2 linked regions of the Metallumcola ferriviriculae genome follow. The protein of the gene in region 1 binds, or shares a complex with, the protein of each later gene. Links are inferred from orthologs where the notes say so. Each region holds a gene or a part of one and is shown in the gene's direction. Other genes may lie near its edges.

Evidence for each region.
Region 2: the proteins of smc (region 1) and MFMK1_RS14435 are in contact, whole or in part, in a crystal structure (PDB 3ZGX), measured with the Bacillus subtilis proteins. The link is inferred for Metallumcola ferriviriculae from one-to-one orthologs.

The regions. Positions count from the first base shown.
Region 1 is NZ_CP121694.1:2,057,000-2,069,398, forward strand. The notes cover bases 97-4,263. They hold smc (chromosome segregation protein SMC), read left to right. Parts: upstream 97-487; coding sequence 488-4,063; downstream 4,064-4,263. Other genes in these bases: MFMK1_RS10290 (elongator complex protein 3), read left to right, coding at 97-146; MFMK1_RS10300 (peptidase S7), read left to right, coding at 4,152-4,263. Also shown: more of MFMK1_RS10290, read left to right, coding at 1-96; more of MFMK1_RS10300, read left to right, coding at 4,264-5,282; signal recognition particle-docking protein FtsY, read left to right, coding at 5,424-6,350; mtnP (S-methyl-5'-thioadenosine phosphorylase), read left to right, coding at 6,347-7,135; mtnA (S-methyl-5-thioribose-1-phosphate isomerase), read left to right, coding at 7,145-8,188; MFMK1_RS10320 (amidohydrolase), read left to right, coding at 8,185-9,489; YlxM family DNA-binding protein, read left to right, coding at 9,596-9,943; ffh (signal recognition particle protein), read left to right, coding at 9,956-11,329; rpsP (30S ribosomal protein S16), read left to right, coding at 11,445-11,705; MFMK1_RS10340 (KH domain-containing protein), read left to right, coding at 11,728-11,958; ribosome maturation factor RimM, read left to right, coding at 12,192-12,399. UniProt on the Bacillus subtilis protein: Required for chromosome condensation and partitioning.
Region 2 is NZ_CP121694.1:2,919,534-2,935,182, reverse strand. Bases 4,882-7,674 are described here. They hold MFMK1_RS14435 (segregation and condensation protein A), read left to right. Parts: upstream 4,882-5,793; coding sequence 5,794-6,555; downstream 6,556-7,674. Other genes in these bases: MFMK1_RS14425 (ferritin), read left to right, coding at 7,180-7,674; scpB (SMC-Scp complex subunit ScpB), read left to right, coding at 6,555-7,115; trpS (tryptophan--tRNA ligase), read left to right, coding at 4,882-5,782. Outside these bases: MFMK1_RS14460 (amino acid ABC transporter permease), read left to right, coding at 17-673; MFMK1_RS14455 (amino acid ABC transporter ATP-binding protein), read left to right, coding at 694-1,416; MFMK1_RS14450 (CBS domain-containing protein), read left to right, coding at 1,525-4,152; MFMK1_RS14445 (site-2 protease family protein), read left to right, coding at 4,153-4,773; more of trpS, read left to right, coding at 4,796-4,881; more of MFMK1_RS14425, read left to right, coding at 7,675-7,698; MFMK1_RS14420 (amino acid permease), read right to left, coding at 7,860-9,296; MFMK1_RS14415 (DUF2953 domain-containing protein), read left to right, coding at 9,450-10,163; ytfJ (GerW family sporulation protein), read left to right, coding at 10,133-10,564; MFMK1_RS14405 (D-alanyl-D-alanine carboxypeptidase family protein), read left to right, coding at 10,778-11,917; MFMK1_RS14400 (nucleoside recognition domain-containing protein), read left to right, coding at 12,123-12,719; MFMK1_RS14395 (spore maturation protein), read left to right, coding at 12,769-13,308; MFMK1_RS14390 (ABC transporter ATP-binding protein), read left to right, coding at 13,566-14,333; MFMK1_RS14385 (AMP-binding protein), read left to right, coding at 14,357-15,649. UniProt on the Bacillus subtilis protein: Participates in chromosomal partition during cell division. May act via the formation of a condensin-like complex containing Smc and ScpB that pull DNA away from mid-cell into both cell halves.

The DNA.
Region 1 (12,399 bases):
ATGAGTATTCCGGTATAGGACTTGAGATTAAACCGGATAGAGATTCTAGTGGTGATGGAGTCAGCATTTTAGTCAATGGCACTAATAAAGGTGAGTTAGATATGAAGACACTGTTAATAGAGGAATATGGTTTATCTCTGCCGTAATCGATAATGGGTTACGGCTATTTTTTTTGATGTATAGGAAATTATGGGTTGTGGATAATTTCCTATACATCCTGCATTCCCGCGGATCTTACAAATATATAACGAGGCAATCCCTTGAGGCTCTGTAATAACAACACTTTTAGGAATTCGAGCATTTTCGACACATCGTTACACATATGAAATGTGTAACGAGCTTAAGGTTACTGTTTCCAATGCTTCTAGACATCATCGTTATACTTTTCGGGAATCCAGGATACATAGAAACTGCTAGTTACTGGTAAGGGATTACCCGCTATGGTAAAATAATGGAAGTAATAGTCAACTTTGGGGGAGGGAACAAGTTGTACTTAAAACAACTACAGATAAAAGGATTCAAGTCCTTTGCCAATAAAACAATAATGGAGTTTAGCCCGGGCATTACAGCTGTGGTGGGACCAAATGGTTCTGGTAAATCTAATATCGCTGATGCGGTGCGGTGGGTACTGGGGGAACAAAGCGCCAGGTCACTTCGGGGTAATAAAATGGAAGATGTAATCTTCGCCGGCAGTAAAGAACGAAAACCTGTAGGCATGGCTCAGGTTTCTTTGGTATTAAACAATGAAGATGGGAATTTACCTCTTGATTTCAATGAAGTGGATATTACTCGGCGCGTATTTCGTTCAGGAGAAAGCGAGTTTTTAATTAATAAAACGCCCTGCCGTTTAAAGGATATTCATGAGTTATTTATGGATAGTGGCGTGGGTAAAGAGTCTTTTTCTATAATTGGGCAAGGAAAAGTAGAAGAAATTCTAAATTCTAAGCCCGAAGATAGGCGCTCTCTGTTGGAAGAAGCAGCAGGCATTAGTAAGTACCGATATCGTCAACAACAAGCTGCCAAAAAATTAGATAGGACGGAACAGAGCATCGAGCGCCTCCAGGATTTGGTTCAGGAAATTGAATCTCAATTAGGACCGCTGGGTGAACAAGCGTCAAGAGCTGAACAATACCAGTCTCTGAAGTCTAAACACGATAAACTTGAAATCAAGGGTGCCGTGGTGGAAATCGGCAAACTACAGGAGAAGCTGGACCAAACCGGACAGCAACGGGAGCAATTACTGCTTGAAGTGAAAGAGGGAGAAGCTCAGAATAATCTGATGGAAGCAGACCTTGAGCAAAACAAACTCAACTTAAAGCAGCTAGAGGAAAAGATTAGTGAAATACAGCAGCGCCTTTACCGTCAAGAACAAGAACTTCAGCATTTGGAAGCTTCTATGGGTATAGAGAAGGAAAAACGTCAGAACGGCAGCCAAAGAATAGACCAATTATCTCAAGAAAAGGAACGCCTGCAGGAAAAGAAAGGCCGGTTAGAGGAACTAATAGCTGGCATCAGGGAGAAGCAGCAAGGCATAGCCGATCAACTTAAGAAAGTGTTTAGTGAGGTTACTGAGACAGAAAACAACTATCAGCAGCTGATTGATCAGTTTTCTACAGGTGCCGTAAACGCAGAGAATTTGAAAAACGAGATTTTTGATATGCTGCACAAAGAAAGCAGTGTAAAAAACGAGTTGGCCAGACAAGACCAAAACAGGCGTAACTATGGTGTACAAGAGCAGCGGTTTCTCAAACAGAGAAGTGAGTTGCAAAACAAACTAACTGAAAAAAAGAAAGCATTGGCTGATATAGAAGAACGAATGGCATCAGAGGGGAAGAAGGTTGATAACTTCCGCCAGAAGCTGATGGATCTGGATGAAATAATTGTAACGTTAGGACGGGAATTAGAGCAGCAGGAACTGCAAAGACGTCAGGTGGAAATTGAAATAAGTAAAAAGGCTAATAGGCTAGAAGCACTACAAGGTCTTAGTAAGGGTTATGACGGGTTTTACCGTGGTGTAAGAAAGGTTCTTCAGGCTCATGAGAAACAACAGCAGGGCTTGACCGGTATTTGTGGTGCCGTAGCCCAACTCTTTGTGGTACCGGAAAGGTATGAATTGGCGATAGAAACAGCGCTGGGAGCCGCTGCCCAAAATATTGTGGTGAATAATGATACTGATGCGCAAAGCGCCATCCAGTTTTTAAAAAGCAACAACAGTGGTAGAGCTACTTTTCTTCCTCTTGATACGGTACGACCTCGACTATTATCCGGTAAATTAAGCGGCATTGTATCCATGGCCGGAATTATTGGTGTGGCGAAGGATTTGGCTAATGCTCCAGAACGATATCAACCGATATTGGACCACCTGCTTGGCAGTGTGATTATTGCCGAAGACATGAGAAGTGCTGTGACGGCGGCGAGAAAATACGGCTTTAAAATGAAGATTGTTACTTTAGAGGGAGAAGTGGTCAATGCCGGTGGAGCGATGACCGGAGGGAGCAGCAGTCCTAAGGAGAGTGGCCTGATTCGTCGTGAAGGTGAAATAAATCGTCTGCAAAAATCGCTTGGGAAATTGCAAGGTCAATTCAAGCAGATTAATGACCAAATGATAAGAGAACAGCAAAAACTAGCTGGCTTTAATGGTCAAGAAACAGAACTTAAGGAATTGATTGAAGAGAGACTTAAGGAACAAGATATTTTGGAAAGATCGGCAGTGACTTTAACTAAGGAGATAGATAATTTAGTGGAAGTATCAACTGGTCTCGAATGGGAAGAAGCCCAGTTGTCAGAAGATTTATCTTCCATTGAAGCTCAAGAAACTGAACTTAAAGAGAAGCTATCCCGCTTAGAGCAACAGCGCACCAGCAAGGAGCAGGACCTCGCAAGCCTAACTGAGGCAAACCGAAATTTGGAGTCCCGGAAAAGTACTATTTCAGAAATTATAACTGGTAAAAAGGTAAAAATGGCCGCTTTAGAACAACAAGAGCAGTCAGTTAATAACGATATTAATCAGCAGGAACGGCTATTAAATGATGTAATTGTGGATATGGCAGCGAAAAACTCTGAATCAGAAAGGCTGGTTCAACAAAATCAACTAATAAATCAAAAATTAGAAAATTTCAGTAAAGAAAGCAAGGAACTAGCACTGTTGCTGGAAAAGCTGCATGAGGCTGAGTTGGGACTTAAAGAACAAAAAAATGAATGCAAAATCAACATTGAACAGTTAGAAGAGACAATCAAATTCAATAATAAAAGTTTGCAGCAGCAGCAAATAGAATTAAATCAAAAAGAAATTAAACTTGCCAAATGGGAAACAGAAAAAGAAAATTATTGTGCACGATTATGGGAAAACCATCAAATGAGCTACGAGCAGGCGCTGTTAGACCAAGATGACGAATTGGAGGTTAGAGGCTTAACCACTAGGCTGCGCAGCTTACGTCAAGAGATGCAGGCATTGGGGACTGTTAATATTGGCGCCATTGAGGAATATCAGCGGGTGAGTGAAAGGTACGAATTTCTTACCAAACAGCTTTCTGATCTGCGTGAGGCAAAGAATTCTTTGAACAAAGTAATTTTTGAAATGCAATCTATCATGAAAGCAAGGTTTGGTAAAACGTTTAATCGGGTAAATCAATATTTTACTGAAATGTTCTCAACAATGTTTGGCGGCGGAACCGCTGAACTTCGTCTTACTGAAGCAGAAGATGTATTAGAAGCCGGAATTGATATTATTGCCCAACCTCCGGGAAAAAAGCTAAGTCATCTTTCCCTATTATCTGGTGGAGAAAAAGCACTTACGGCAATTGCACTGCTTTTTGCCATATTGAAGTATAGGCCTAGTCCCTTTTGTTTGTTGGATGAAATTGATGCATCTTTGGACGAAACTAATGTGGACCGCTTTACTGATGTTTTAAAGGGTTTTGCTGTCAACACTCAGTTTATCGTAATTTCTCATCGCCAGGGAACTATGGAAGGTGCTGACGATCTTTACGGAGTAACGATGGAGAATACCGGCACATCAAAACTTGTATCGGTAAAATTGGAACGCAGCGGTCGGGTCAGCTAACCATTTGATTCTTGCATAGTTCCCTTCGCCCCGGGAAAAATAAATATGTATGGGTGCACAAAAAATTATTTTTCGGGGAGGCTTGGGAATGGAAATAAAAGCTGTTTCGCAGGAAATAGTAGACATGCTAGTGCAGCGAACGACAGAGTTAAGTCAGGGTAGAAACGCGGGTTGTCTAGGTTTTATTGACGACACCGGCTTTGTTTCTTCCAGCACAAAAGTAATTGATGGTGGTTTAAATGGCATTCCGTTAAGAATAATGCTGAGCCATATAACGAACATGGAAGGTAAATCGTTAATAGAGGGAATGTCGTCGGTCCCAGATAATGCTGTGCTTATAATGACACGCCCCGGAAAAACCGGTTTAATTACCGACGTTTCCGGTGTAGATTTTTTTAACTTGCCTATCATAAGCATTGGTGTTAAAAATAATGGATTAGCCGGCATTGGATTAATCATGCCAAAGGAAGAATATTTTGATTTGGCCACGGAATCAGAAATGTTAAATTTGGCGACATTAGGGTCGGTAACTATGGATGACGAAAAGGAAGTTCTGAAAAAAAGTAATTTACTTAGTCTTAAATATTTGGAATTGACAACTGAACTGGGTGTCAGTAATAAAAACGGCAGTGACGAATACACCAGTCAACACGAGCATACTATCGATATTCCCCGCATTAAGATCAATGCCATTGACAAAGGGCTGGCCAGAGATTTGGTGGACAGGTCTATGGAGGTTGGTCAGGGGCGGGAAGTTGCCATGATGGGTAGAATTGAAGACGGCCGGGTGGTTTCTCAGGGCCAGATAGTTGAAGGAGGCATTGGTTTTGTCCCTTCACGACTATTAGCTTCCAGCGCCGTAGATATTTCACAAAAATCATTACGCAAAATTTATAGTGAGCTTGTTCCGGAAGATGCTGTAATAGTACATACACACCCGGGCGGTACCGGCGTGATGCATATTGGCGATGCCAATGCTGGCCCGGGTACTTGGGGAAGAGCGATTGTCGCAATCGGTCATGATGCCAAGGGCAAGATACGTGGTGCCACGGTAGTGGAAAGCGGTGACAAACTGTATCAATTGGCAGATGAAGATGAACAGCTTGGTCTGCAATTTTTTCAGGCAGAAACGCCTGAGCGGGAAGCTGAAATACGTAACAGAAAGTTCGGCATTGCCCAGGAATACACGGGTTTATGTAAACCTATTCAAATTAATTGATGATTCCGGTTAAGGTCTCGACCTTAACCGTTTTTCAATTTATACCTTAATGCTCGGAAGGTAATGGAAAGGAAAAGAGCCTGCTGGTGGAGAAGTATTTTACAAAGTCGCTGTGGACTTTGAAAGAATGGAGGGACGATTGTGGCAGGGTTATTTAATAAATTCAAACAGGGATTAAGCAAAACCAGGGAAGGATTCGTTGGTAAAATATCTCAATTAGTTGCAGGCAAAAGGGAATTTGACGACGATTTTTTTGAGGAACTAGAAGAAATCCTCATTCAAGGTGATGTAGGTGTTGAAAGCACAATGCAGTTGGTGGAAAGGTTGAGGGAAGAAGTCAAGTCCCGCCAAATAAAGGAAACTGAAGAATTGCACTTGGTATTGGAAGAGTTAGTTTTGGAGCTGTTAGGAGAAGGGGCTGCTCTTAATTTAGCTGATGCTCCTACCGTGATTATGGTAGTAGGAGTCAATGGTGCAGGAAAAACTACAACCATTGGAAAACTAGCATATCAGCTAAGAGGCGAGGGCAAAAAGGTACTGATAGCAGCCGGTGATACATTTAGAGCGGCTGCTATTGAGCAATTGGAAGTTTGGGCAAACCGTGTTGAATGCCCAGTGATTAAACATCAGGCCGGCTCAGACCCGGCGGCGGTGGCATACGATGCTGTTCATGCCGCGCGGTCCAGAGGTTATGACGTGGTTATTGTGGACACTGCCGGGCGTTTACAGAATAAAACCAACCTAATGAACGAACTGCAAAAAGTTTATCGTGTGATAGCCAAAGACTTAGCGGATGCGCCTCAGGAGGTGCTGCTGGTTTTGGATGCAACTACCGGTCAAAATGCCATATCCCAAGCAAAAATATTTAAAGAAGCTGTCGGTGTGACCGGAATTGCTCTCACAAAACTAGATGGGACGGCAAAAGGTGGGGTTGTTTTAAGCGTAGCTAATGAATTAGGTATTCCTGTAAAATTGGTGGGTATCGGGGAAGGAATGGAGGATTTAAGACCTTTCCAACCGGAGTTATTTGCCAAGGCACTGTTCGGTCGTGAGGAGGTTCGTGAATGAAGATAGGGATTATTGGTGGCACAGGATTATATGATGCAGGACTGTTCCAAGATGCTGAGGAACAAAGAGTCTTGACGAAATATGGAGAAGTAAAATTGATGGCTGGCTATGCCGAGGGTAATCAGGTGGTCTTTTTGAATCGCCACGGTGCAGGACATAAGCTGCCGCCCCATTTAATAAACTATCGTGCTAATATCGCCGCGCTTAAAGAAACCAGGGTGGATATGATAATCGCTACCGCAGCCGTAGGTTCGCTGCGTGAAGATATCGCTCCCGGGCAGCTTGTCATACTGGATCAATTCATCGATTTTACTTCTGGTCGAAAACATACTTTTTTTAATGGTGGTGCAGATGCTGTGGTGCATGTAGATATGACCCAACCATATTGCCAGGAGGTTAGGGGTACGCTTATTGAGGCTGCTCATTCAGAAAACCTGCCGTTAGTTGAAAAAGGCACATACATATGCACCCAAGGACCAAGGTTTGAAACTCCGGCAGAGGTTGCTATGTTTGCCCGGTTAGGCGGTGATGTGGTTGGAATGACAAATGTTCCCGAAGTGGTATTAGCACGAGAAGCGGAAATTTGTTATGGTGCCGTAGCAGTAGTCACAAATTCTGCCGCAGGGATTTCTGACACTGAATTAACCCATCAAGAGGTTTTGGATACAATGGCAGCAAATCAGGCCAAACTCAAGCGTTTACTGGCCAAAAGTACGCAAATGGCGGAAAAGAAACAGTGTAGTTGTACTGATGCAGTATCAAGCCAAAGAAAATTACAGGGGTGAAGTAACTTGGTGGAAACGATGTCTTGGCAGGGAGACCGATTACTATTGCTGGATCAGCAAAAGCTGCCAAGTGAAATTAAACAAATTAATTGCTTTGATTATCTTGCTGTTGCGGATGCTATCCGGACTATGAAAGTAAGGGGGGCACCGGCTATCGGGGCTGCTGCGGCCTTCGGAATGGTATTAGGGGCGATGGAATTTAGCGGTGGCAATGTTTCGGCTTTGAAAAAGCACCTAGAGAAAGTGGCGGAGGTCCTTCTCAATACGCGGCCAACCGCCGTAAACCTCTTTTGGGCAGTGAAGCGAATGCAGCAGTCAATGTCGGTGCATTTGGATGAAACTCCGGCAGCAGTGATAAAAGTACTGGAAAAAGAGGCGGAGGAGATATTTCGGGAGGATGTGGAGTTAAACAAAAAGATCGGCTATTTTGGCAGCAAACTAATCCCGCAAAACGCTGCAATTTTGACACATTGCAATGCAGGCAGTCTGGCTACGGCAGGATATGGAACAGCAATAGGGGTTATTCGTACCGCACATTCTGATGGTAAGCAGGTAACGGTTTTTGCAGACGAGACCCGTCCACTGCTTCAGGGTGCCAGATTGACAGCCTGGGAATTGCAGGAGGATCGAATACCGGTAACGTTAATTACCGATAGTATGGCAGGTTATTTAATGCAGTTGGGGAAAATTGATTTAGTGATAGTTGGAGCGGACCGGATTGCTGCCAATGGAGATGTGGCCAATAAAATAGGCACGTACTCTTTGGCTGTGCTGGCCAAAGCACATGCTATTCCTTTTTATGTTGCGGCACCGTACTCGACCATTGATATGGCTCTTACTGACGGTAGTCAGATCGTCATTGAAGAAAGGGATCATGAGGAAGTGCGTAGGATTGGCGGAATTATGACGGCTCCTGTGGGGATTCCGGTATTTAATCCGGCATTTGATGTGACGACGGCACGGTTGATTAGTGCCATTATAACTGATAAGGGTGTTGTTAGCGCGCCTTATCAGGAGGAGTTAAAGAAAATTACCGGGGGTGGCAGCCAATGAGTAAAATATTAATAAAAAACGGTATTTTACTTCCTATGGAAAAAAGTTTAGCTGATGCAGGGGACTTATACTATCAAGGAGGTCTTTTTATAGATGGTAATAAAATTCGGGCTGTAGGAGATATTCCGGCAGATTGGCGGCCGGATACGGTTATTGACGCTGCGGGAAAAGTGGTTATGCCCGGGTTTGTCAACTGCCATACCCACGCTGCCATGACTTTGCTGCGGAGTTTCGCTGACGATCTGCCATTGATGCAGTGGCTGGAAGAAAAGATTTGGCCGTTGGAAGCAAATTTGACCGGAGATGATGTTTACTGGGGTACAATGCTTGCCGCCAGAGAAATGATCGCCGGTGGCACAACAACTTTTGCTGACATGTATTTCTTTATGGACGATGCTGCCAAGGCAGTTAGGGACAGCGGTATCAGGGCGTCGCTTTCCCGGGGTATGGTTGGTATGGCTCCCAACGGAACACATGCATTGAATGAAAGCAGGGAGTTGGTAGAGAATTGGCAAGGGCAGGCTAACGGCCGAATAACCACTATGCTGGGTCCTCATGCACCTTATACCTGCCCGCCGGAATACTTGCAAAAGGTAATGAAATTGGCGGAGGAACTTGGCACCGGCATTCATATTCACGTGGCAGAGACGAAACAAGAAGTTGAAGAGATTACCAAAAATTATGGTAAAACCCCGGTAAAACACTTGGCGGCTCAAGGTTTATTTAATTTTCCGGTGCTGGCGGCTCACTGCGTTCATGTAGACAGTGAAGAAATATCTATTCTAGCTAATAATGATGTAAAAGTAGTTCATAATCCGGAAAGTAATATGAAATTAGCCAGTGGCATTGCTCCGGTGCCGGAAATGCTATCGGCCGGAATTAATGTAGCGCTGGGGACAGACGGTGCATCTAGTAACAACAATTTAGACATGATGGAAGAAATGCGGTCTGCCGCTTTGCTCCATAAGGTAAATAAGGAAGACCCAACAGTGATTTGTTCTTACCAAGCTTTGGAAATGGCCACCAAATTCGGTGGCCAGGCTTTAGGATTGCCAGTGGGAGTCTTAGCACCTGGAATGAAGGCGGATGTGATACTTCTGGACTTTCAAAAACCGCATCTCTATCCGTTACATGATGTTCCAGCTCATGTTGTCTACGCTGCCCAAGCGGGGGATGTAGACACCGTGGTGATTAATGGTAAAATCGTAATGGAACAAGGCAAAGTTGCGGCTATTGATGATGAAAAACTTTTCAGGGAAATAAGGGACAGGGCTGTAAGACTCACACGACCATCTCAATAAAAATGACCATAATAGACAGTGGAGGATTCGCCAGGCTTGACTTTTTGAAGAATATTTTGTATTATAGGTTGGTGTCAAGCAAAATTACTTTACACAAGGTGATTATATGCTGGTAAAAACAACCCGGATGGCTAGACTTTTTGATTTTTATGGCGAGCTGCTTACAGAAAAACAGCAATTAATGATCGAGCTTTATTATCATCACGACTTGTCGCTGGGGGAAATTTCCGACCAATTAGCAGTAAGCCGTCAGGCAGTACATGATAACCTGCGACGTACTGAAAAAATTCTACAAGAATACGAAAATAAGATAAAGCTGATAAGTCGATATGAAAATATTACATTGGAAATTATCGGCTTGCAAAATTTGTTAGATGAGGCAGTCCAGGATCCCCATTTAAAGCAGCGCGGGAAAAAGATGTTGGATGCTGTTAAAGAGAAGTTAATTCCCTAAGGAGGAAGTTAAATGGCTGTTTTTTCCGGATTAGCGGAAAAATTACAGAACACCTTTTCAAAACTTAAAGGAAAAGGGAAATTATCTGAGGCGGATGTAAAGACAGCATTGCGGGAAGTACGACTGGCTTTACTAGAAGCAGATGTTAATTATAAGGTTGTTAAAGAATTTGTAGCGAAAATTCAAGAACGTGCGGTTGGGGAAGAGGTTTTTCACAGCTTGACCCCAGGGCAACAGGTTATAAAAATAGTCAATGAAGAGCTGACCACCCTAATGGGTGGCTCTCAAACGGGCCTAAACATGAGTTCTAAACCACCGACTGTGATGATGATGGTAGGACTTCAAGGTGCCGGTAAAACCACAACCAGCGGCAAACTTGCCAATCAATTACGTAAAAAAGGCAGGAGACCGCTGCTGGCGGCGGCGGACGTCTATCGCCCGGCGGCAATCAAGCAATTGCAGGTGCTTGGCGAACAATTGGAGATACCTGTTTATTCTCTCGGGGATAAGAATAGCCCCGTGCATATTGCTAAAGGTGCGGTTGAACACGCGAAGATTCATGGCAACGATACGGTAATTATTGATACGGCGGGCCGACTACACATCAATGCTGATTTGATGAATGAATTACGAGATATCAAAGAAACTGTTCAACCCCACGAAATTCTCTTGGTGGTTGACTCCATGACCGGGCAAGATGCCGTTAATGTCAGTAAAGAATTTAATGAACAATTAGGGGTTACTGGTGTAGTTCTCACTAAGCTTGATGGTGACACTCGTGGTGGTGCGGCGCTTTCTGTAAAAGCTGTTACCGGTTGTCCGATCAAATATGCGGGCGTTGGCGAAAAACTCGATGCATTAGAGCCTTTTCACCCGGATAGAATGGCCGGGAGAATTCTTGGTATGGGTGATATGCTGAGTTTGATTGAAAAAGCGGAAGAAACATTCGACCAGGAGAAAGCAAAACAATTGGAACAAAAACTTCGTCAGCAGCAGTTTACATTGGAGGACTTTTTGGACCAGTTGGAACAAATGAAATCAATGGGGCCGCTGGAGGATATAATTTCCATGCTTCCGGGCATGGGAAATGTCAAGCAGTTGGAAAACCTGCAAGTTGATGAAAAGGAACTGGTTCGTACTGAAGCAATTATTCAATCAATGACCGCCGAAGAACGACGAAAACCTGAAATTATTAATGGGAGCCGCAAAAAGCGGATTGCAGCGGGAAGTGGCGCAAGGGTACAGGATGTAAATAAATTGTTAAAGCAATTTTCACAATCCAAAAAGTTGATGCAGCAATATGCCGGTGCTGGACAGGGGAAAATGGCCAAAAAAATGGCTAAAAAGGCTAAAAAATCCGGTATGGGTTTGCCCTTTTTCAAATAATTGGTGTTTTTCAGTAATACCAATCATGAAAAACCGTGATAATGGCAAAGTAAGTTTACTCAGGGGTATAAAATAATAATCTTCTGGTAATTTATTTAAGGAGGTGAAACATCAGGTGGCAACTAAAATTAGACTAAAAAGAATGGGTGCTAAAAAAGACCCTTTCTATCGATTGGTAGTGGCGGATTCCCGCTCTCCCAGAGATGGTCGTTTTATTGAGGAGATTGGTTATTACAATCCCGTAAAATCTCCCGAGGAATTGTTAGTTAAAGAGGATCGGGCACTGCATTGGTTAGGCACAGGTGCTCAACCATCCGATACCGTCAAGGCACTGTTCCGCAAAGCGGGAGTGTGGGAGAAATTCCAGAACAGATAGAGTGTTTAAAGGGGGGTTCAATGTGCGGGAATTAGTTGTACTATTGGCCAAAGCTCTTGTAGATAACCCGGAAGCGGTAGAGGTAAATGAAATTGAAGGTGAAAAATCCGTAATTCTTGAATTGAAAGTAGCTCCTGATGATATGGGCAAAGTTATTGGTAAACAGGGAAGAATTGCAAAGGCAATCAGAACTGTAGCAAAGGCAGCGGCAGCTAAAGAAGGAAAACGGGTAGTTGTAGAAATTCTGCAATAATGCTCAGGGGCTATTTTAGCCCCTTACTTTGTATAAGAGGATGTTCAAAAAGTCCATCGCAGGTGAGCGGCGAATTTCTGCGTTGCTCAGTCTTTGAGACTGCTCACGTACGCCACCAGTACGCTCCGCGTCTGAAAGCCTTCGCGCCTTGAACTTCTTGCTCCTGCTACAATGGACTTTTTGAACACGCACTATAACTGTTTTTCGGTGATTTTTCGGAAGGAGGTTTTTGCTTGCAGAACGGTGAAAGGTCAGGGGACAAAATAATCATAGGTAAAGTTACCACCACCCATGGTCACCGGGGCGAGTTAAAGATTTTACCGTTGACGGAATTTCCCGAGAGATTTAAAGAAATGAGCTCAGTGGAAGTGGAAACAAACGGACGTTGTCAGATACTGCATATTGACACGGTACGAAAACACAAAAAATTTTTAATAATAA
Region 2 (15,649 bases), 870 kb from region 1 along the record:
CCCCAGAGGTGATTTAATGGATTTGCAATTCAAGTATGTCGCTCAGGCCCTTCCGTTTTTATTAGCTGGAATGAAGCTTACTATTATTTTTACAGTGGGCGGCCTGGCTATAGGTTTTTTTCTAGGTGCTATTGTGGGCCTAGGCCGTACTGCCAAGAATAAATACGCCTTTTCGGCGGCAACAGTTTATGTAGAGGTAATTCGGGGCACGCCGATTCTGGTGCAAGCAATCTGGATTTATTATGCCATGCCGCAGTTATTGGGGCTAAATCTTGACATATTACCGGCCGGAATAACTGCGATTGCCATTAATTCCGGGGCCTACATTGCCGAGGTAGTGCGGGGTGCTATTGAGGGTGTGCCTAAAGGACAAAGAGAGGCGGGCAGGTCCCTGGGGCTTAACCATTACCACACTTTGTATCATATTATCTGGCCCCAAGCGTTTCGTCGCATGATTCCTTCGCTGGGTAATCAGTTTATTATCAGCTTAAAAGATACTTCACTGTTTACTATTATTGGTGCGGCAGAAATGACTAGGCAGGCGCAGATTAGTGTAGCGTCAAACTTCGCTTACTTTGAGATTTATTCACTATTGGCCGTATTATATTTGAGCTTAACAATTCCTATAACATTAATGCTGCGATATGTTGAGAGGAGGCTTGATGTAAATTGAGCCAATCGGATAAGGGTACAATTATAGAAGTTAAGGACTTACACAAAAATTTCGGTGAGCTTGAAGTGCTTAAAGGAATTACCGAACGCATTAAGGAGCAGGAAGTGGTATGTGTTATCGGGCCTTCCGGTTCCGGTAAGAGTACCTTTTTAAGATGCCTAAACATGTTAGAAGAAATCACTTCCGGTGAGGTAATTATTGACGGTTTCAATTTAACTGACCCTAAAACTAATATTAACAAAGTGCGGGCGGAGACCGGAATGGTGTTTCAGCAGTTTAACCTGTTTCCGCATATGACCGCTGTAGAAAACCTAATGTTAGCACCCACCAAGGTGCGGGGATTTTCCAAAGCTGAAGCCAAGGAAAAGGCTTTAGAGCTACTAGTTAAGGTTGGCCTTAGCGATAAGGCCGATGCTTATCCGGACAACCTTTCTGGTGGTCAGCAGCAGCGGGTAGCTATCGCTCGGGCTCTAGCCATGAATCCGGCAGTGATGCTTTTTGACGAACCCACTTCCGCATTAGACCCAGAATTGGTGGGTGAGGTGCTGGAGGTTATGAAGGATTTGGCCAAAGAGGGTATGACTATGGTAGTTGTTACCCACGAGATGGGCTTTGCCCGGGAAGTGGGGGATAGGGTGCTGTTCATGGACGAAGGGGTAATTGTCGAACAGGGTACTCCTGAGGATATATTCAGCAATCCAAAGAACAGCAGAACCCAGGATTTTCTCAGAAAAATATTGTAGCTCATGGCAGCACCCTTTGGGTGCTGCTTTTCTAATGTGCGCTTTTCTGGCCTCACCGCCGCTTTAATGATATAATCTAAGGCAGTATTTGGCTGTTCGGAGGGGTAAATGTTGCAATTAATTCTCTCTCATAGGAATATAGATTTTGATGGTTTGGCGGCCATGGTTGCCGCTAAGAAGCTTTTTCCCAAAGGGAAAATGGTACTGTCCGGTAAAGCCGGTCCGGCTGTGGCTGAGTTTTTGTCTCTTTATAAGGACAGCCTCCCTATTTTATTCGCTCATCAGGTGGAAAAGCAGCAGTTAGACCGGGTGGTTATTGTTGACACCAATACTCCAGAACGGCTGGGAGAAATGGAGTGGGCATTGGATTCCGCGCGGGAGGTGCTTGTCTATGACCATCACCCGTCACAAAAAGACGGTATTAAGGCCTACAGGCTCAAACAGGAGCAGATGGGTGCCGTTACCACGCTTTTAGTGGAAGAACTGGCAACCCAAGGTCAAAGTATCTCTGCATTTGAAGCCACCATATTTGCCTTGGGAATCTATCAGGATACCGGGGCTATGACTCATCCCGGAACTACACCTAGGGACGTTCGGGCAGTGGCACTGCTGCTTGACAAAGGGGCTAACTTATCAGTGGTGTCACGATTTATGGAACAGCATCTGGATGAGGCCCAACAGGGCTTGCTTAATAGTATGCTCAGTAATATTACTGAAGTAAGTATTAATGGCATTTTAATTTTGGTGAGCAAAGTAAAAGTGGAAGACTACATAGGTGGGCTCGCTTATCTTACCGCCAAACTACTGGAAATTACAGGCGTTAATTCTTTCATCTCCCTGGTGAAAATGGGCAAAAGGGTGCATCTGGTAGGGCGTACCAGCTTAGACTGTGTTCCGATGCATACCATTATGGCCGGGTTTGGCGGCGGCGGTCATCCAAAAGCGGCTGCCGCCACAGTGAAAAACGGCGACCCAGCCACCATCAACCAGCAATTGATAGAATTACTTCAACAAAATGTACGACCCCTAGTCACCGCGGCCGGAATTATGTCCTATCCAGTTAAAGTGCTGGCTCCTGATACAACTATCAAAGAGGCCGGTCGGATGATGCTGCGCTACGGACATTCGGGGCTGCCTATAAGGGAAGACGCCAAACTGGTCGGTATGGTCTCCCGCCGGGATGTGGATAAGGCATTGCATCATGGCTTAGGCCACGCGCCGGTGAAAGGATTTATGAGCAGGCAGGTTAAAGTGATTTCTCCGGACACGCCTTTACCGGAAATTCAGAGATTAATGGTCAGGTATGATGTGGGCCGACTGCCGGTAATGGCTGGAGAAAAAATAGTAGGTATTATCTCCCGAAGTGATATATTACGCACCATGCATGGTGATGGTTATGCGCATCCCTTTAATACACTTTACCAGGATCGGTGTGATTGGCAGACCATGCCGGATATACTTGACTTGCTGGGGGAGCAGTTAGAGGGAGAACAGTTAAAGCTGCTTGCAGGAATTGGTCGCTTGGCTGACGAAAATAATTGGGGTGCTTATTTGGTGGGAGGGTTCGTACGGGACCTGCTTCTGGGTGTACCCAATCTGGATTTAGATATAGTTGTGGTAGGCAGTGCCCCAAAATTAGCGGAAAAACTATCCGCTGAGTTTGGCGGTAACGTACGGGTGCATGAAAAATTTAATACCGCAACCGTACACTTGCCATCAGACATTAAGGTTGATTTTGCCACTGCTAGGAAAGAATTTTATGAGTATCCGGCAGCCTTGCCTACCATAGAGGAAACCAACTTAAGGGAAGATCTCTATCGGCGGGATTTTACCGTTAATGCTTTGGCAATCTGCCTCAATCGCGATGAATTTGGCCTGCTGATTGACTTTTTTTGCGGCTACAGTGATTTGGAAGAGCAGCGCATTAGATTACTGCATAACCTCAGTTTCATCGAAGATCCTACCCGTATATTACGGGCCGTGCGGTTTGAACAACGTTATCAATTTCAATTGGAACCACAAACTGCTCATGTATTAAGCAACGCTGTTGCTGAGGAAGCACTGAAAAACATTAGTCCAGACCGGGTATGGAATGAGTTAAAATTAATCTTTGCAGAAAACGACCCGGTGAAAAGTTTACGGCGGTTGGCGGAGCTGGGTATCTGGCCGCAGATTATTCCGGGGTTAGAATGGAAAAACTCTATACAAGAGTCCTTAAATAAAGTAATTCCGGTGATCACCGCAGTAGCAGACATTACTGGGGTTTCGTTAGAGCGATGGTTGGTTTTTCTCACTGTTATTTTACGAGAAACCGATGAAACTAGTGCGGTTGCATGGCTAGACCAGCTTTCGATTACCAAAGAACAGCGCAGTTCCTTAAAGCGCTGTTTAGAGGAGGATTCTGCAGCCATGCTGCAGGACTTGGAAACACCGGGGCCGGGTGAACTGCATAAGTTATTAAAGGATTGCTCTCCATTAGGGATGGCACTAATTCTTTTATTTATAAAAGGACAAGTGGAACAAAATGTCTATCAATACTTTCGGCTGCGCACACGGCTGCCGCAACTGCTTAAAATGGATGGGAAGGTGCTTGGAAAGATGGGTATTGAGCCCGGGCCTGTGTACGGCAAGGTCTTATTTGCTTTGGAGGCCGCAGTGCTTGAGGGGAAAGTAGAGACTGTTCAGGACCAGCAGCGGTTTGTTCGTAACTGGTTGGAAAGTAAAGGAGTGTTGTAAATGCACAGTATGGATATCAACTCATTGTTGGCAGCAATCCCAGCTATTCTTATTGCCATTGTCTTTCATGAATATGCCCATGGAAAGGTAGCCTATATGCTAGGGGATCCAACCCCCAAGTATCAAAAACGGCTGACTTTAAACCCGCTTAATCACCTTGATCCTTTAGGTGCCTTGATGTTTATTGTTGTAGGATTTGGCTGGGCTAAACCGGTTCAGGTCAATCCATTCCACTTTCGCGGCGACCGGCGTAAGGGAATGATGATGGTAAGTCTGGCCGGGCCGGTCATGAATCTGGTTTTGGCTTATCTGGGGGCTGTAGGCCTGCAGCTATTTGGCACTAGTAACTGGTATGTGGGCAGTTTTTTTCAGTCAGTGGTTCTTTATAATATAGTACTGGCAGTATTTAATCTCATACCGGTACCGCCTTTGGACGGATCAAAGATACTCGCCGGGCTTCTGCCTGCCGGTCAGGCCCACATAATGCAGAATCTGGAGCGATATGGAACGATGATTTTGCTGCTGTTGTTGTTTACCGGAATAATCGGCCGGATTTTGTGGCCTGTAGTTCAAGTTATTTATAGTTCCTTTATGTATTTGAGCAGCTTTGCCCTATTATAATAACTGACAGAGAGGTGTTTGTATGAGCAAGGGAAGGATTTTTAGCGGTATGCGTCCCACCGGGAAACTGCATATTGGTCATTTGAGTGTCATTGAAAACTGGGTGCGTCTCCAGGAAGAGTATCAATGTTTTTTTGCACCAGTTGATTGGCATGCTTTGACTACCGGCTATGAAGATACAGCAGGCATCAAGGAAGATACACGAGAAATGGTTATTGATTGGCTTAGTGCCGGTCTGGATCCGGAAAAAAGTACTATCTTTGTTCAGTCTCACGTCAAGGAACACGCGGAGCTGCATTTGCTTCTGTCCATGACCACGCCATTATCCTGGCTTGAACGCTGTCCTACTTATAAAGAGCAGCTGCAGCAGTTGGGCGCGGGCAGGGATATCCGTACTTATGGTTTTCTTGGTTATCCGGTGTTGATGGCGGCAGACATTTTGGTTTATCGGGCCGATACCGTTCCAGTAGGCGAAGACCAATTACCGCATCTGGAACTGGCTCGTGAAATAGTGCGCCGCTTCAATCATCTGTATGATAGCCAAGTTTTCCCCGAGCCCCAGCCAAAGCTGGCGAAAATATCCATGCTGCCCGGTATAGATAAGCGCAAAATGAGCAAGAGTTATGACAATGACATAGCCATTAGCAGCAATGCTGAGGAACTGTGGGAAAAGGTACGCCTAATGATTACCGATCCTGCCCGGGTGAGAAAGACTGACCCCGGCGATCCGGAAGTGTGCGTGGTGCACACCTATAATAAGATTTATAACGATGAAGAAGTAGAAGAAAGAATTGCGCAATGTCGTACCGCCGGCATTGGCTGCATTAATTGCAAACGGCGTTTGGCAGATAAGATGATCGAAAGCCTTAATCCCATTTGGGAGCGTCGGGCACAGCTTGAAAATAACCCCGGGATTGTTGAGGAAATATTGACTGCTGGAGCCGATAAGGCCCGAAAACAAGCGGCGGAAACCTTACGCGTTGTGCGAGAGGTAATGAACATCGGTTAGGCGGGGAGCAGATGAGCTATAAAATTGATATTGAGGTGTTTCAGGGGCCCTTTGACCTATTATTTCACCTCATTGATAAGAATGAGATTGACATCTACGACATTCCTATTGCCCGGATTACTGATCAATATCTCCATTACCTGCAGTCCATGGGACAAATGGATTTGGAGGTTACCAGTGAGTTCTTGGTAATGGCGGCTACTCTTTTGTCTATTAAGGCCAAAATGCTGCTGCCCAAACCTCCCAAGGAAGAGGAAGAAGAGGATGAGGGCCTGGACCCTAGGGACCAGTTGGTGGAAAGGCTGTTGGAGTACAAGAAGTTTAAACTGGTGGCAGAATACTTAAAAGAAAGGGAAGAAGCGGCAGGCAGAGTTTTTACCAGGCCGGTTGATGTGGAAGAAATGGCCAGCGCATTTGTCGGCAACGATAATCCGTTGCAGGATGTGGAAATGGCCGACCTTTTGGACGCTTTGGCTCAAGTACTGGAGAAGATGCCTGATGAAGAGCCTATAACCAAGGTTCACCGTGCGGAAATAACCATTCGCGATAAAGTGAAAGAAATCCGTGGACGGCTCAGATTCAACCCCAATGGGATAATATTCGCCGAACTATTTCGTCCCGGGGTGTCCCGGGTAGAAGTAGTGGTGACATTTTTGGCTTTGCTGGAAATTATTCGTAGCGGAAACATACTAGTTCGTCAGCGGCGAAATTTTGCTGAAATAGCCATCTATTCCAGGGAAGATACCGACAAAGATGACGGGGGAGAGGCATAGTGCTATTTTCGGAAACTCTATTGGCTGCGTTAGAATGCTTACTCTTTGTTGCCGCAGAACCATTATCAATAAAAAATCTGGCTAATATACTAGAGACCAAAGAAAAGGATACTGAGGAACTGCTGGATTCGTTGGCCCGTAAATATAATGATAAAGAAAGCGGCATCCAATTAGTACGCTTAGCCGGCGGTTACCAGCTTTGCACCCGGCCGGAATTTTCCGGGTATATCGAGAAATTATATAAGCCCCAGGCCCATGCTCTGTCTCGGGCTGCGTTGGAGACTCTAGCCATTGTGGCTTATCGCCAACCAATTACCAGGGCTGAAATGGAACAGATACGCGGAGTTAAAGTGGATGGTGTGGTCAACACGCTGATGGAAAAGAAGTTAATCCAGGAAATTGGTCGCAAGGAGGGGCCGGGCAGGCCAATTCTTTATGGCACCAGCGGTCAATTCTTACAGTACTTTGGCCTCGACGATTTGGAAGACCTGCCTGACCCGGAAAAATTTCTCGATAAGGCTGCCGTAGAGGAAGCAGCAGCTTCCCAGGGAAGTGATTAGTTGGCATAATATTTTCGCAGTGGGGCAATTTAATCGATACTAATTAATCTTCGGGGGCGATATTGTGTTTTCGGGAAAACTACTCAACGAACTAAATGAGCAGATTAAATGGGAGTTTTATTCTGCTCAGTACTACCTTGCTATGGCAGCGTACTGTGCTTCAGAAGATCTGCGGGGCTTCGAAAATTTCTTTTTGGTACAGGCCGAAGAAGAACGTTTTCATGCCATGAAGTTCTACAATTTCATTAATGAAATGGGCGGCCGGGCAATTATGAAGGGGTTTGAAGACCCCAATAATGAATTTTCTACGGTCACAGAGGTGTTTCAGGCGGCATTAAAGCATGAACAGTTTGTCACCCAGCGTATTTATAAGCTGATGGATTTGGCAACCGAGGAAAGAGAGCATGCAACTATTAGTGTCTTAAAGTGGTTTATTGACGAACAGGTGGAAGAAGAGTCCACCATGAACGGTATTGTCAAGAAACTGCAGCGTTTTGGCGAGGATGGCTCAGGCATTATGATGCTTGACAATGAATTGTCTCAGCGCGCCTTTACCCCTCCGGTGTCCGACCCCAGCATATAGCATGGTCGGTCGTAAAGGAGAGTATATTATTACCATTCTTGTTGCACCTGGCGTTATGGAGGAAGGCACTGCTTCTGTCACAATGGGAGTGGAGCCCGTAGTTGATTAAGCAGTTAGACAAATAAGAAACCGGCCGCCATTAGCGCGGCCGGTTTTACTTTTTATTGCTTATCTGCATTTATTTGTGAGGATGCTTCCGCTGCATCGGACCGGTCTGGGTCCCTATCTGTCACCAACGGCTTGGCTGACACCATATCCTTAAGCCCGATACCTTCGGGCAGCGCTTTAAAAATTAGGTAACTGACTGCATAGAACGCTAAAAATACTAAGCCGGCGAATAGTCCGGAACCTTGACCCGGGATTAATGGCATGGTTACGGTGACAATTACCAAGCCGGCGATAGCCGCCCAAGCAGTATAGGGAAAACCCACTAACTGACAGTGCCCTATGGGAGGGCAGCCGTTTTTAGCACGGAATTTGTAGTGAGTCAACATTATGATAATGTAGGCAAAAAGCAGGGAGAAGCCACCCGAGCTGACCAGGAAGATATAAATACTCTTTGGCAAAAAAAATGAAAGACTGACGCCGCCCAACATGGAAGCACCGGAAAAGAGTATGCCCCGATAAGGAACATCACCCTTATCAATCAAAAATGCCGGTGCATTACCTGTGTCCGCCAGGGAACGAACCATTCTGCCCAGTCCAAACGTGGCAGCCAGCATGGTGGATAGTATGGCAGTTACTAGAACAATATTGATTGACCCGGCCGCAACTCCTAAACCTACGGCATTTAGGGCGGCGACCAAAGGGCTAACACTTTCTGTCAGTCCTGCCGTTGGCACCAAAGGCAGCAGTGTAAACATTACCGCAATATATAACCCTGCCAGGCCTATCACAGTGTAGATGATGGCCTTCGGAATCACCTTGTGGGGGTTTTTAACCTCCGAAGCGGCCAAGCCAATAATTTCAAATCCGGCATAACTAAAGAGCACAATCAGCATACTGCCCGCCACCCCGCCTATCCCGTTGGGCAGTAAGGGCTCCTGCGTTATCGCACCCAATCCCACCGGCAGCTTACCGGGAAACAATCCTACTATTAATGCCGCGGCGATGCCTACGAAACCCACCAATGCAGCCAATTTTATCGCAGCCAGACCGCTTTCAAGTTGGCTCAAAGTCTTGGCACCCAACAAATTTAATGAAGTCACCGATACCACAATGGCGATGGCTAATACCGGCAACGACAGCTGTGGTATCCAGGCCCGGATAAATACCGATGCAGCTGTTGCCTCGCTGGACATGGCCAACACAAGGCCGGTCCAGTAAACCCACCCCACTATAAACCCCAGCCAGGGCCCAAAGGCCTGTTCCGCATGGGTCCTGAATGAACCGGTATGGGGATTTGCCACAGTCATTTCTGACAGTGCGGAAAGGATAATATAAACTAAAATACCTCCAATTACATAGGAAATAAATATTGCCGGTCCGGCGGCCTTTATGGCTATAGCCGACCCAAGAAAAAAACTTCCTCCTACTACAGTACCCAATGCCAGCATGGTTAATTGCCAGGCACTCAATCCGCTGCTACGATGATTCATAGTGAGGCCTCCTTGACTTGCGATACGTATATTCATTATTATTAACATCATCAGCCGAATAAATGAGCTAAAAGCTATTTATAGTTGTTAAATGAATAGATGACACTGCTTTAGTGGAAATATAAGGATAAAACATTGGTCAGGAGCTTGTAAATGTTTAAGTATTATCTATTTTTTTATCCGCTGATAGTGTTAGCCGTTTTCACAATACCTGTCACAGTGCGCTTTATGTACAACCGCCACCGGGCCGATGATCATTTAATGGTCTATTGGCGTCCTTTTGGTTTAATTCCCCTAGGGAAATTAGAAATACCGGTAATTACGTTACATTTTGAAGGATTGCAACCGATAGTGGAATTATTAGGGGAACTGGAAGCTATTCACCAGCGCCCGATAATTAAAAAGAATTTGAAAATCCGTAGTAAAAGCCTGCCTTGGTATAAACTACCAAAAATAATTAGTATTACACCTGAAGTTGGCGTAGCTATGTATAAGGTTATCTACATTAACAAAAAACTTATGAGGAATATTCGCTGCAAAAAACTTTACTGGCAGACGGAATTTGGTTTTCGGGATGCTTCACTTACCGGCTTGACTGCCGGTAGTTTATGGGCTTTTAAAAATATGGTGTACCAGTTTATGGCGAGTAATATGAAAATGAATCCTCGCAAAGATACCCTCGAAGTGCTGCCAAACTTTGAGCGGCCTGGATTCCAGCTTGACTTTGACTGCATAGTGTCTATGCGTTTAGGTCATATTATTATTGCAGGTTCGCGTGTTATGCTATTAGTAATTTCTTTAGCTATGAAGACGGTACAAATGAAAGGGGTGAAGGCATGGCAGAAGATCATCCAATTAAATCATTGATGCAGACAGCCATGGAAAGTATCAAGGAAATGGTTGACGTGAACACAATTATCGGCGACCCGGTGGAAACACCACATGGCGTCGTGATAATTCCAGTGAGTCGCGTATCTTGTGGTTTTGCCGCCGGCGGCGGCGAGTACCAACAAGAGCAGGGTAACGGCGGCAAGGATGCTCAGTTGCCCTTTGGCGGTGGCAGCGGTGCAGGTGTGTCAGTTCAGCCAATGGGATTTTTAGTGGTTAATAATGATGAGGTCCGGTTGCTGCCGGTGGATAGCAACGTTATGGTAGACCGGCTTATTGATATGGCCCCTAAGGTATTAAACCAGATACAATCTATGATGGGGGGCAAACAAAAGTCCGAACTAGATGACCAAGAGCACAGTCTTCAGGGTGGAGTCTAATCATCGGTGATCTAGCGCAAATAAATTTATCACCAATAACTTGACAAAAAGGTGCCTGGCACGATTATGGTTAACTTGTCAAGTTATTGGTAATTTTCTGTTTAAAACGACAAAAACTCGCAGGTTTAACTGCAGGGAAGCACATAGAAAATGTGGAATAGTTAAGTGTTAACACTGCGTTTGGACATTGGGCGGCATCGAGGAGTTGACTGCATGAAGTTAAACTGTCATCGGGTTTTAAGTCTGGTTATCTTTATTCTCTACATATTACTTCTTCCTGTTAGCGCTGTCGCGCAACCTAGAATTAATGGACAGGCGGCAGTTTTGATGGATTTAGATTCGGGTCGAGTATTATACGCAATGAACGTCCATCAGCGTCTGCCGCAGGCCAGCACCACCAAGATTACCACCGCTATTTTAGCAATTAAGGGGGGAGATCTGGACCGGAAGGTACATATCAGTGTCGGCGCAGCTGCCACCGGAGAATCATCTATGGGTCTTAGGAACGGAGAGGTACTGCGGCTCCGGGACTTACTTTATGGAATGCTGCTATTATCCGGCAATGATGCGGCAGTCGCTACAGCAGAGGCAGTGGCAGGTTCTGAGAAAGAATTTGTGAAGATGATGAACGATTATGCTGCTGAGGTTGGCGCAGAGGATACGCACTATACAAACCCCCATGGTCTACACTCGCCGGACCATTATTCATCGGCCTATGACCTGGCATTATTGGCCCGAGAGGGTTTCAAGCTGCCTGAATTTCGGCGGATCATTGCTTTGCCGGAAGCAGAGGTAAAACGTCAGAGCCGTACACAGCTGATGAAAAATATAAACCGGCTGCTGACCGGCGATGAAGAATATTATTCTTTTGCTAACGGAGTAAAGTCAGGTTACACTACCCCCGCAGGAAATTGCCTGGTTAGTTCTGCTGCCAAAAACGGCTGGACATTGGTGGCCGTGGTGTTAAACGCTCGCGATGTTTATGGCGAAAGTAAAAAGCTGCTGGAATGGGGCTTTAATACTTTCAACCGTACACCGGTGCTGCAACCGGGTAAGTTTATCCGGGATATTAAGGTTGAAGGCGGCCGCAAGGATTTAGTTGCTGTAGTTACCGGCGGTACGCTGTCCGTGCCTTTACTGGACGGTGAAAAGAAAGAATTGGAACAGCGGGTGGTCCTGCCTGATACGGTAACAGCTCCGGTAGAGGAAGGGGAATGGTTAGGGGAAATTCGCCTCTTTATGGATGATACTCGGGTGGCGACAGTGGACTTGGTTGCCGGAAGCACAGTCAAAAGGCGGTCCCTGCTGACTTCCATTTGGCAGTCCCTGATAGCCATCCTGACCTTTCATTAATGCACCATTAGCCAGTGAAGGACAAGGTTTACCAATGTAAGCAACTGCGACGCGTTTGCGCAGGTACAACCCCGTCCATGGCACTTGCAATAAGCCCATTAGGGGCTTATTTTTTGTGTATAAAAACGCGTATTTTCGCAGCTTGTTCTAAACAGCTTGTATTTATCATAGTTTTTCTTATAGGACTTGCTGAGGAGTGAGATCGATGGTTAATATCATCTGGCTGGCACTTTTGGTATCCGGCATCGCTGTGGCGGGAATAAACGGGCGCATCGAAGTAGTTACTAAGGCCGCTATGGATTCTGCCCAGGCCGGGGTAAACATTGCTATCGAAATAATTGGCATAATGGCGCTTTGGCTGGGTATTATGCGGGTGGCACAAGAATCAGGCATGATTAATTTTTTAGCTAGAATTGTCTGTCCGATTACCAGATTTCTATTTCCGCAGGTACCCCAGGACCATCCGGCCATGGGAGCCATTATTATGAATATCAGTGCCAACATCCTGGGTTTGGGAAATGCAGCCACACCCTTTGGTCTCAAGGCGATGCAGGAACTGCAGGAATTGAATGATTCGCCTGATGAGGCTAGTGCCGCCATGTGTACCTTCTTGGCCATAAATACCTCATGTATTACCCTGATACCGGCCACTATCATCGGTATCAGGGTGGCTTCGGGTTCGGCTAATCCTACAGAAATCGTCGGCCCTACGATTTTTGCCACTGCCACCGGCACCATTGTAGCGGTAACGGCTGATAAAATTCTGCGTTCCCGGTATAAACGTAAATACGGCAAAGATTAGTGCCTGGGTTTTCTGTTTGAAGCAACATTAAAAGGGGGCTTAAGTCTTTATGCTACTGTCCATAGTATCCGAGGTTTCTCGCTGGGCCATACCCTTTCTGCTTCTTGTCATTCCGGTGGCCGGCTTCTTTAGGGGGGTAAAGGTCTATGAGTCATTCGTTGAAGGAGCGGAAGAAGGGTTTGAAACAGCCGTTCGTATCATTCCCTTCTTGGTTGGTATGCTTGTGGCTATCGGTGTTTTTCGGGCATCAGGCGCAATGGCTTATTTTGTTAAGTTCATTAATCCTATTATGATGTTAATCGGCGCGCCGGGAGAAGTGCTGCCCCTAGCTGTGATGCGGCCGTTATCAGGGGGTGGCGCTTTGGGCATTGCTACTGAACTAATCGGCGCCCATGGGCCAGACAGTTTTATTGGGCGGCTTGCTTCAACCATGCAGGGTAGTACCGATACGACATTTTATGTTTTGACGGTTTACTTCGGTTCTGTAGGGATTCGACGTTACCGCTATGCAGTTACCTTGGGCTTAATCGCGGACATCACCGGATTATTGGCATCGGTTTTTATCATTAACCTGCTATTCGGCGGTTAATGGCTGTGGCGAATTTCTTACTGAACGGTAGGATAAAAGATTAAAAGACCGATTTTAAAGAGTGACCGGTAGGGTCACTCTTTTTAAGGTGCCGGTCAGCAGATATTTGTCACTTAACCCCCACTGAGATTGCCTTTTAAACAGTTTACACCGAAAATATTCCGTTTGCGGTAAGTTCGTTTACACTCCCACAAACCGACAGTAGAATAAGTACTGACAATAGTAATGTGAAAATTCAGAAAAAAGGAGGGGTGTCGGTGATACAGCTGGAGATTGATCGGGTGTCACTACATTTTGGCGGGGTCTCCGCCTTGACCAATGTCAGCACTCAAGTGAGGAAGGGGGACATTTTCGCCATCATTGGGCCAAACGGTGCTGGTAAAACCAGTCTACTAAACTGTATTAGCGGGCTTTATCGACCCACTACAGGCAAAATTTCTTTTGAAGGCACAGAGGTTACCCATATGGCCACTCACCAACGAGCCAATCTGGGTATAGCCCGAAGTTTCCAAAATATTGAATTATTTTCCCATATGACCGTATTGGATAATTTAATGCTGGGGCGCCATATCAAAATGAAAAGCGGCATAATTGCCGGTGGGCTTTATTGGGGGAAGACCCAGCGGGAAGAAGTGGTTCATCGGCGGGTAGTTGAGGAAATAATTGATTTTCTGGAAATTGAGAATATTCGGCGGAAAAAAGTGGGTATGTTAGCTTATGGTTTGCAAAAAAGAGTGGAACTGGGGCGAGCCCTGGCGCTGGAACCATCGTTATTGCTTTTGGATGAACCTATGGCAGGAATGAACAGTGAGGAAAAGGAAGACATGGCCCGTTTCATTTTGGACATTTCCGAAGAAAAAGGCACCACAATCATTCTCATTGAGCACGACATGGGTGTGGTAATGGATATCTCCGATCGGGTGGTGGTCCTGGATTTCGGCCAGAAAATTGGCGATGGGGCACCGGATGAGGTACAGCGTAATCCTAAGGTAATTGAGGCATATCTTGGGCAGGAAGCGGTTTGATGGGGCGAGAGGGGGCTAGTGTAATGCAGGCAGATACTTTACCTAAGCTGTTGCTTGGAAATGGCAGGCGATATGGAAAAAAAAGAAGTGCTCTCAGGGAAAAAGAGTTTGGCATTTGGCAAAGCGTTAGTTGGGATCGTTACGTGGAGGCGGTCAAGGAATTTGCTCTGGGACTTTACAAATTAGGGTTTCGCCGCGGGGACAAATTAGCCATTATCGGCGATAATCGCCCGGAATGGATCTATGCTGAATTGGCGGTCCAGTCTTTAGGCGGCATTTCTATTGGATTATATCAGGACTCCCAGTCAAAGGAAGTTAGTTATATTCTCAACCATTCCGAGGCTATGTTCGTGGTGGTAGAGGATCAGGAGCAGGTAGACAAGATATTAGAAATCCGTGAAGAGGTCCCTAATATCCGTAAGGTTATCTATTATGACCCACGTGGGTTACGGAATTATTCTGAAGATATTTTATTATCCTTTCCCGATGTACAAGAAATAGGACATGAGTACGCAGGAAAAAATTCCGCGTTTTTTGAACGGGAGGTGGGTAAAGGCCAAGGAGCCGATGTGGCTATCATCTGCTACACTAGCGGCACCACCGGTTTTCCAAAGGGAGCGATGCTTACCCACGATAATCTGATCAACATGGCTGCTAACCTGACTGGAGTGGACCCAATTAATGAAAAGGATGAATTCGTTTCCTTCTTACCCTTAGCCTGGATAGGCGAACAGATGACTGGGGTAGCGGCATCATTAATGCGCGGCTTTACCGTTAATTTCCCTGAAGAACCGGAGACGGTCAACGACAACATTCGGGAAATCGGACCCCATGTTATGTTCTCGCCACCGCGGATTTGGGAAGATATCGTCTCCCGTATCCAGGTGCAGATCGAGGATAGCAGCTGGTTGAAGAAAAAGCTTTACCACTTTTTCATGCCGCTGGGTTATCGGGTGGCGGACTGCCGCTTTAACAAAGAGCCTGTGCCCTTATGGCTGCGGTTTATGCACGGGTTAGGTGAATTTATGGTTTTTAGTGCGATCAAAGATCATTTCGGTTTACTGCGGCTGCACCGCGGTTATACAGGGGGAGCGGCCCTTGGGCCGCAGGTTTTCCGCTTCTATCATGCGCTGGGAGTAAATCTGAAGCAGATTTACGGTCAAACAGAAGTGTCGGGTATTGCTGTGGTCCATCACGACGGTGATGTCAAGTATCACAGCGTGGGCCGTCCCATTCCCGGCACTGAAGTAAAGATTTCAGCCGAAGGGGAGATACAGATCAAGAGCTCTAGCGTTTTCACTGGCTATTACAATAAT